2 linked regions of the Candidatus Palibaumannia cicadellinicola genome follow. The protein of the gene in region 1 binds, or shares a complex with, the protein of each later gene. Links are inferred from orthologs where the notes say so. Each region holds a gene or a part of one and is shown on either strand. Other genes may lie near its edges.

Evidence for each region.
Region 2: the proteins of tsaB (region 1) and tsaD are in contact, whole or in part, in a solved structure (PDB 4WQ4), measured with the Escherichia coli proteins. The link is inferred for Candidatus Palibaumannia cicadellinicola from one-to-one orthologs.

The regions. Positions count from the first base shown.
Region 1 is NZ_CP008985.1:512,658-515,895, forward strand. What follows is about bases 343-3,238. They hold tsaB (tRNA (adenosine(37)-N6)-threonylcarbamoyltransferase complex dimerization subunit type 1 TsaB), read right to left. Parts: upstream 2,191-3,238; coding sequence 1,495-2,190; downstream 343-1,494. Other genes in these bases: minD (septum site-determining protein MinD), read left to right, coding at 354-1,166; minE (cell division topological specificity factor MinE), read left to right, coding at 1,170-1,451; IM45_RS02490 (PTS mannose transporter subunit IID), read right to left, coding at 2,353-3,238. Also shown: septum site-determining protein MinC, read left to right, coding at 1-338. UniProt on the Escherichia coli protein: Required for the formation of a threonylcarbamoyl group on adenosine at position 37 (t(6)A37) in tRNAs that read codons beginning with adenine.
Region 2 is NZ_CP008985.1:715,777-718,932, forward strand. Bases 265-3,078 are described here. They hold tsaD (tRNA (adenosine(37)-N6)-threonylcarbamoyltransferase complex transferase subunit TsaD), read left to right. Parts: upstream 265-1,062; coding sequence 1,063-2,094; downstream 2,095-3,078. Other genes in these bases: dnaG (DNA primase), read right to left, coding at 265-525; rpsU (30S ribosomal protein S21), read right to left, coding at 649-864; folB (dihydroneopterin aldolase), read left to right, coding at 2,148-2,504; bacA (undecaprenyl-diphosphate phosphatase), read left to right, coding at 2,541-3,078. In the rest of the region: more of dnaG, read right to left, coding at 1-264; more of bacA, read left to right, coding at 3,079-3,156.

The sequences.
Region 1 (3,238 bases):
CTATTGCAAAAACACTACTTATTAATACCCCTGTCCGTTCCGGACAACAGATTTATGCGCGTAACAGCGATTTAATCATAACAAATAGCGTAAGCGCTGGTGCAGAACTGATTGCTGATGGCCATATTCATATTTATGGCATGATGCGGGGGCGTGCACTAGCCGGTGCATCAGGAGATGGAGAGTGTCAAATTTTCTGTAGTAATTTATCTCCAGAACTAGTCTCTATTGCCGGTGAATATTGGCTAAGCGATCAAATACCGGCAGAGTTTTCAGGTAAAGCTGGGCGTATTTACCTACACTATGGTGTACTTTCTATTAAATCTTTAATCCCTTGACAAAGGAATCATTTTATGGCACGCATTATAGTTGTTACTTCAGGTAAAGGTGGCGTTGGTAAAACCACATCTAGCGCAGCTATTGCTACCGGTTTAGCCCGTAAAAGTAACAAAACAGTGGTTATTGATTTTGATATTGGTTTACGCAATCTAGATTTAATTATGGGTTGCGAACGTAGAGTAGTATATGACTTCGTCAATGTTATTCAGGGTGATGCGACTATCAATCAGGCGTTGATAAAAGATAAACGTACCGAAAATCTTTATATTCTACCTGCGTCTCAGACACGTGATAAAGACGTACTTACTCGTTCTGGGGTGGAAAAAGTACTCAATAATTTGAATGATATGGGTTTCGACTTCATGGTATGCGATTCCCCAGCTGGAATTGAAAATGGGGCATTGATGGCGCTTTACTTTGCTGATGAAGCGATTATTACCACTAATCCAGAAGTATCATCAGTCCGCGACTCAGATCGTATATTGGGTATTTTGTCCTCAAAATCTCGCCGCGCTGAAAACAATATGGCACCAATTAAGGAGTACTTGTTGCTAACTCGCTACAACCCTGGTCGCGTTAACCGTGGCGATATGCTAAGTATGGAAGACGTAATTGATATATTGAGAATTCCATTGGTAGGTGTAATACCTGAAGATCCATTAGTTTTACGTTCCTCAAATCAAGGTGAGCCGGTAATTCTTGATACCGAGTCTGATGCTGGCCAGGCATATTCTGATATGGTTGATCGCCTATTAGGAGAAGAATGTCCCTTACGTTTTATTGAAGAAGAGACTAAGGGATTTCTGAAACGCCTTTTTGGTGGATAAACTATGGAATTATTAAATTTTTTTCTCTCTCGTAAACAAACAACCGCAAAAATAGCTAAGGAAAGATTAAAAATTATCGTTGCGGAGCAACGAAGAAGCGGTCAAATACCTCATTACCTGCCTCAGTTGAAATGCGATCTGCTTAAAGTTATCTGTAAATATGTGTCAGGTTCTCCTGAGCTACTTTCGGTGCAACTGGAAATAAAGAATGGTGATATATCCATCTTAGAGGTTAATATTATGCTACCAGAAGCAGAAGAAAGTATAAGATGTCAACAAAAATAATAAATGCAGCAAACTTATAGTAATGTTGTAAAGGTTATTAACCTTATCTATTTGTTTGAAATGCTACTTTATTCCTTAAATAAACTGGCTCTACTTTATCTACTGACTGTGCACAGCCAGTACGCCATTGCTGTAGTGCAAGTGGTAATATATCTTGGGCCGAAGGTAGTATTACATTTTGGCCATCTTTTATAGTTCGTCGCCTAAAAGCTATCAATACCGGAGAGATCATCCATCCTGTTCCTGCACAGAACCACTCTCCAGTAAGTTCTGATGTTAGTCTAACTAGTTCTTCAGGTTTTCGCACGGCTTCGTCTGCTTCACCTAACCAGACGCCTTTATTATTACGGCGATATGGTGCACAGTAAATTTCCCCCATACGGGCATCAATTGCCGTCAGAACCTGGTGGGCGCCAGTTTGTCGCCAGGCGCCCTGAGCTAGCGTTACTAGCGTTGATATGCCTATAAGCGACAAATTTGCACCTAATGCTAGTCCTTGAGCAATACTAATACTAATACGTACTCCAGTGAAACTACCAGGACCACGGCTAAAAGCGATAGTATCTAGATCTGATAATGTAATGCTAGCCTCAGCCAACAAACTATCCACCATAAGTAGTATGTGTTGAGTATGCTCACGTGGTGTTACAGCGAAGCGTTCGCTGATGGTGTTATCTATCATGAGCGCAGCTGAGCACGCTTCAGTAGCTGTTTCAATAGCTAAAATACTAGTCGACATAGATGATAAAACCCGTCAGAGAATAATCTGTTTTATATATGCAAGTTTATTCTCTAATTCTTAAATACCTACCTGCTTATAATACGATTTTTGCTAGGTGCAATCATCAGTCACATTTATTCAATAGTATTACAGGTACGCTACCAAAGTATTTATTATCAGTTATAAACCTAGTAAACCAATCCAGTAACCAAAAATTCCAATGCCAAAAAAGCTCATGATAATATATAGTGCATTTATCTTATGCTGCAGTAGCCACATGCAAGCAAAAGTAAGTAGCAATGGCACTAGACCAGGCATGAGTTGATCAAGTATGGATTGCATAGTTGTTAATGTAGTGTAGCCTTCAATATTTGTTACTTCTGATACAATGAAAGGAATATTAACATGAGTCCACTTATTAATTAATGCTCCCATAACAAATAGACCAATAATTGATGCGCCTTCAGTTAGTTTCTGTAGTAAGCCACTACTAATATCCTTAACAATATTAACCCCTTTATGGTAACCATAAGTTACACCGTAGTAACGAGTGAAAATACGTACGAGGTTGAATAAAATAAAAAATAGTAGCGGTCCTAAGAGACTACCACTTATCGCAATACTAGCACCTAATGCAGCAAAGATTGGCCGTATAGTACCCCAGAAGATCGGATCACCCACACCTGCTAGGGGGCCCATTAAACCTACTTTTAGACTGTTGATAGCAGTATCATCAATCGGCGCGCCATTAGCGCGCTGTTCTTCCATGGCCATAGTCACACCAATTATTGGCGCAGCTACATATGGATGTGTATTGAAAAATTCTAGGTGCCGTTTAATTGCTTGCTTACGAGCGTCATTATTTTCTGGATATAACCGTCGAATTACTGGCACCATAGAGAAACAGAAACCTAGTGCTTGCATACGTTCGAAGTTCCATGATGCTTGAAGTAAATTAGAACGAAGAAACACCGCGCGAATATCACCAGGCGTTAGTTTGGTTTGGCTAGCACTAGTCGTTGTTGTATCTATTGTTTTGGTTTCGCTAGTACTAGTGGTTGTCGTA
Region 2 (3,156 bases), 200 kb from region 1 along the record:
TGAACGACCGAAGTACTTGATCATGTTGTTCCAGCCCGGCGGCGCAAAGCCGATCGCAAAATTATTGATGACGATTTCACTCAGACCGCGTTGTTGAAGATAGTTATGAACTAACATTGCCTGTTTATTTAGCGATTGCTGATAAAATTTACTGAGCTGATTCATAAGCTTATAAAGGCTCTGGCGCGAATGCAACTTCTGCTGCCAATTGGAACTAAAATGCGCTTCGTATGGGACATTTAAGCCACATATTGTGGCTAATTCTTCAATAGATTCTAGAAACTCTAGACGATCATAATTCATCAGAAAATCGATGGCGTTACCATGAGAGCCGCAGCTGAAACAGTGATAAAATTGCTTTTCACTACTAACGTTAAACGAAGGGATTTTATCATGATGGAACGGACAGCAAGCAATAAAATGCTTACCCTGCTTTTTTAGCTTAACTCGTGCATCAATTAGGTCAACGATGTCAGTACGTGCCAATAAACTATTGATAAATGTACGTGGAATTCGTCCAGCCATAAGCTCTATAAAATTAGCTCTAAAACTTAAACAAGCTACTACATCTACACAGATGTAGTAACACAATCTAGCGAAGGTATAACATGGCAGAAGTATACTCTTATCTAAAAAATGTTAATTAACTTAATATAGACGAGTACGACGTGCGTTTTCACGAGCTAGTTTTTTGGTATAACGTTTTACTGCTGAAGCTTTCGCTCGTTTGCGTTCCGTAGTAGGTTTTTCATAGAACTCACGACGACGAACTTCGGATAGAACTCCTGCTTTTTCGCAAGAACGTTTAAAGCGACGGAGTGCCACGTCGAATGGCTCGTTTTCACGTACTTTAATTACCGGCATATTTTTTGTCTCACAAGAAAATAAATATTTTACAAGCAAATATTTATTTGATTACTATTTCTTAAATCGTACTGAATTTTACTTTAAGTATGCTTCTTTTGTAAAGTAATGATATTTTTGACTTGGAATATTGCTGATTGATTTACCAATTTTAGTGTAAGTGCAAATATATTATATTTAATAGGAATGATAAAAATTATGCCAGTATTAGGTATTGAGACTTCCTGTGATGAAACTGGCGTGGCAATTTATGATGATCAGCAAGGGCTACTAGCGAATCAAATTTACAGCCAGGTGAGACTACATGCAGATTATGGCGGTGTGGTACCTGAACTAGCGTCTCGTGATCACGTACGAAAAACAGTGCCTTTAATTCAAGCAGCACTATTAGAGGCTGGACTACAGGCAAAAGATATCAACGGAGTTGCGTATACCGCTGGACCAGGACTAGTTAGCGCGCTGATGGTAGGAGCTACCGTAGGATGCGCGCTAGCCTATGCATGGAGGGTACCGGATATAGCTGTGCACCATATGGAAGGTCATTTGCTAGCACCGATGTTGGAGGCTAATCCTCCAGATTTTCCTTTTGCCGCGCTGTTAGTATCTGGTGCGCATACTCAACTTATAGCGGTAACAGGCATCGGTGAATATCAATTACTAGGTGAGTCTATAGATGATGCTGCAGGTGAGGTATTTGATAAGATAGCTAAGCTACTTGGTCTCGATTATCCAGGAGGACCTCTGTTATCACTAATAGCACAACAAGGCGTTGCAGGACGCTATACTTTTCCGCGGCCTATGACTGACCGCCCTGGTCTGAATTTCAGTTTCTCTGGATTAAAAACCTTTGCTGCTAATACAATAAATGCGGTCGCTAGGAATGCACAGACTGATGCCGATGTGGCGCGGGCATTCGAAGATGCGGTAGTAGATACGTTAGCAATTAAATGCCGCCGTGCGCTAGATCAAACTGGTTTACAAAGACTAGTAATTGCAGGCGGCGTTAGCGCTAACCAGACGCTACGTACGCGTATGAAGGAGATGATCGAACAACGGGGAAAGGGAGAGAAAGTATTTTACGCACGACCTGAGTTATGTACTGATAATGGTGCAATGATCGCATACGTTGGCATGGTACGGTTACCATCCTGTACCAAGAGAAAGAGTCAATTAGCAGTCACAGTACGCCCACGTTGGCCACTAGAAGAGTTAACAACCGTAAGAACCTAATCAATTTGTTCAGACAAAAAATTATATTTGTGACATATCATGGAATTTAACACGTGGATATTATCTTTATTGAACAATTAACCGTAATGGCCTTCATTGGTGTTTATGACTGGGAGCAGCAATATTTGCAAAAGTTAGTTTTCGATTTAGAACTTGGCTGGGATAACCTACCAGCAGCGCGTAGCGACAATATATCTGATAGTCTGAGCTATACCGATGTTAGCGAAACTGTATTGTCTTTAGTTAGTAGTAATTGTTTTACACTGATAGAACGAGTGGCCGAAGAGGTAGCGGAACTACTAATCACTAAATTTTCTCTCACCTGGGTACGCATTAAAGTAACTAAACCAGGAGCTGTGCCGCAGGCGGCAAGCGTCGGCGTCATTATTCAGCGTGGACAGAAAAAATGACATCTTTTGATCGTTATGATTTGAGGTAAATGTAATATGGCAGATATGCACTGGTTAGTAATTGCGTTGATACTTGGCCTAGTAGAAGGAGTAACAGAATTTTTACCTATCTCCTCTACCGGACATATGATATTAGTAAGTAATTTACTAGGATTAAATGACGATAAGACGAAGACCTTTGAGATTATGATCCAACTTGGCCCCATTTTAGCGGTAGTTGTCATTTTCTGGCGTCGGTTATTTAGTCTGATCGGCATCAACTTTAATAGTGTCAGTAGCGATCGTAGGTTGCATCTCAATCATATTATACTGGGCATAGTACCATCTGTAGTATTTGGATTAATGTTTCACAAAAAAATCAAATCTCTTTTTGAACCAAAATACGTGATGTATGCGTTGGTTGTTGGTAGTCTGTTACTACTAGCAGGTCAATGGCTGAATCCTAGAAAACCCCGCGCTACTAGTATTGACGATATTAGCTATCGACAAGCTTTTTTTATCGGCTGTTTTCAATGTTTTGCTTTATGGCCTGGTTTCTCACGTTCTGGTGCGACAATTAGTGGTGGCTTATTGGTAGGAGTAAGCCGTGATGCTGCGTTTGAGTTTTCCTTTATTCTAGCTGTGCCGATGATATTAGGAGCTACAATATTAG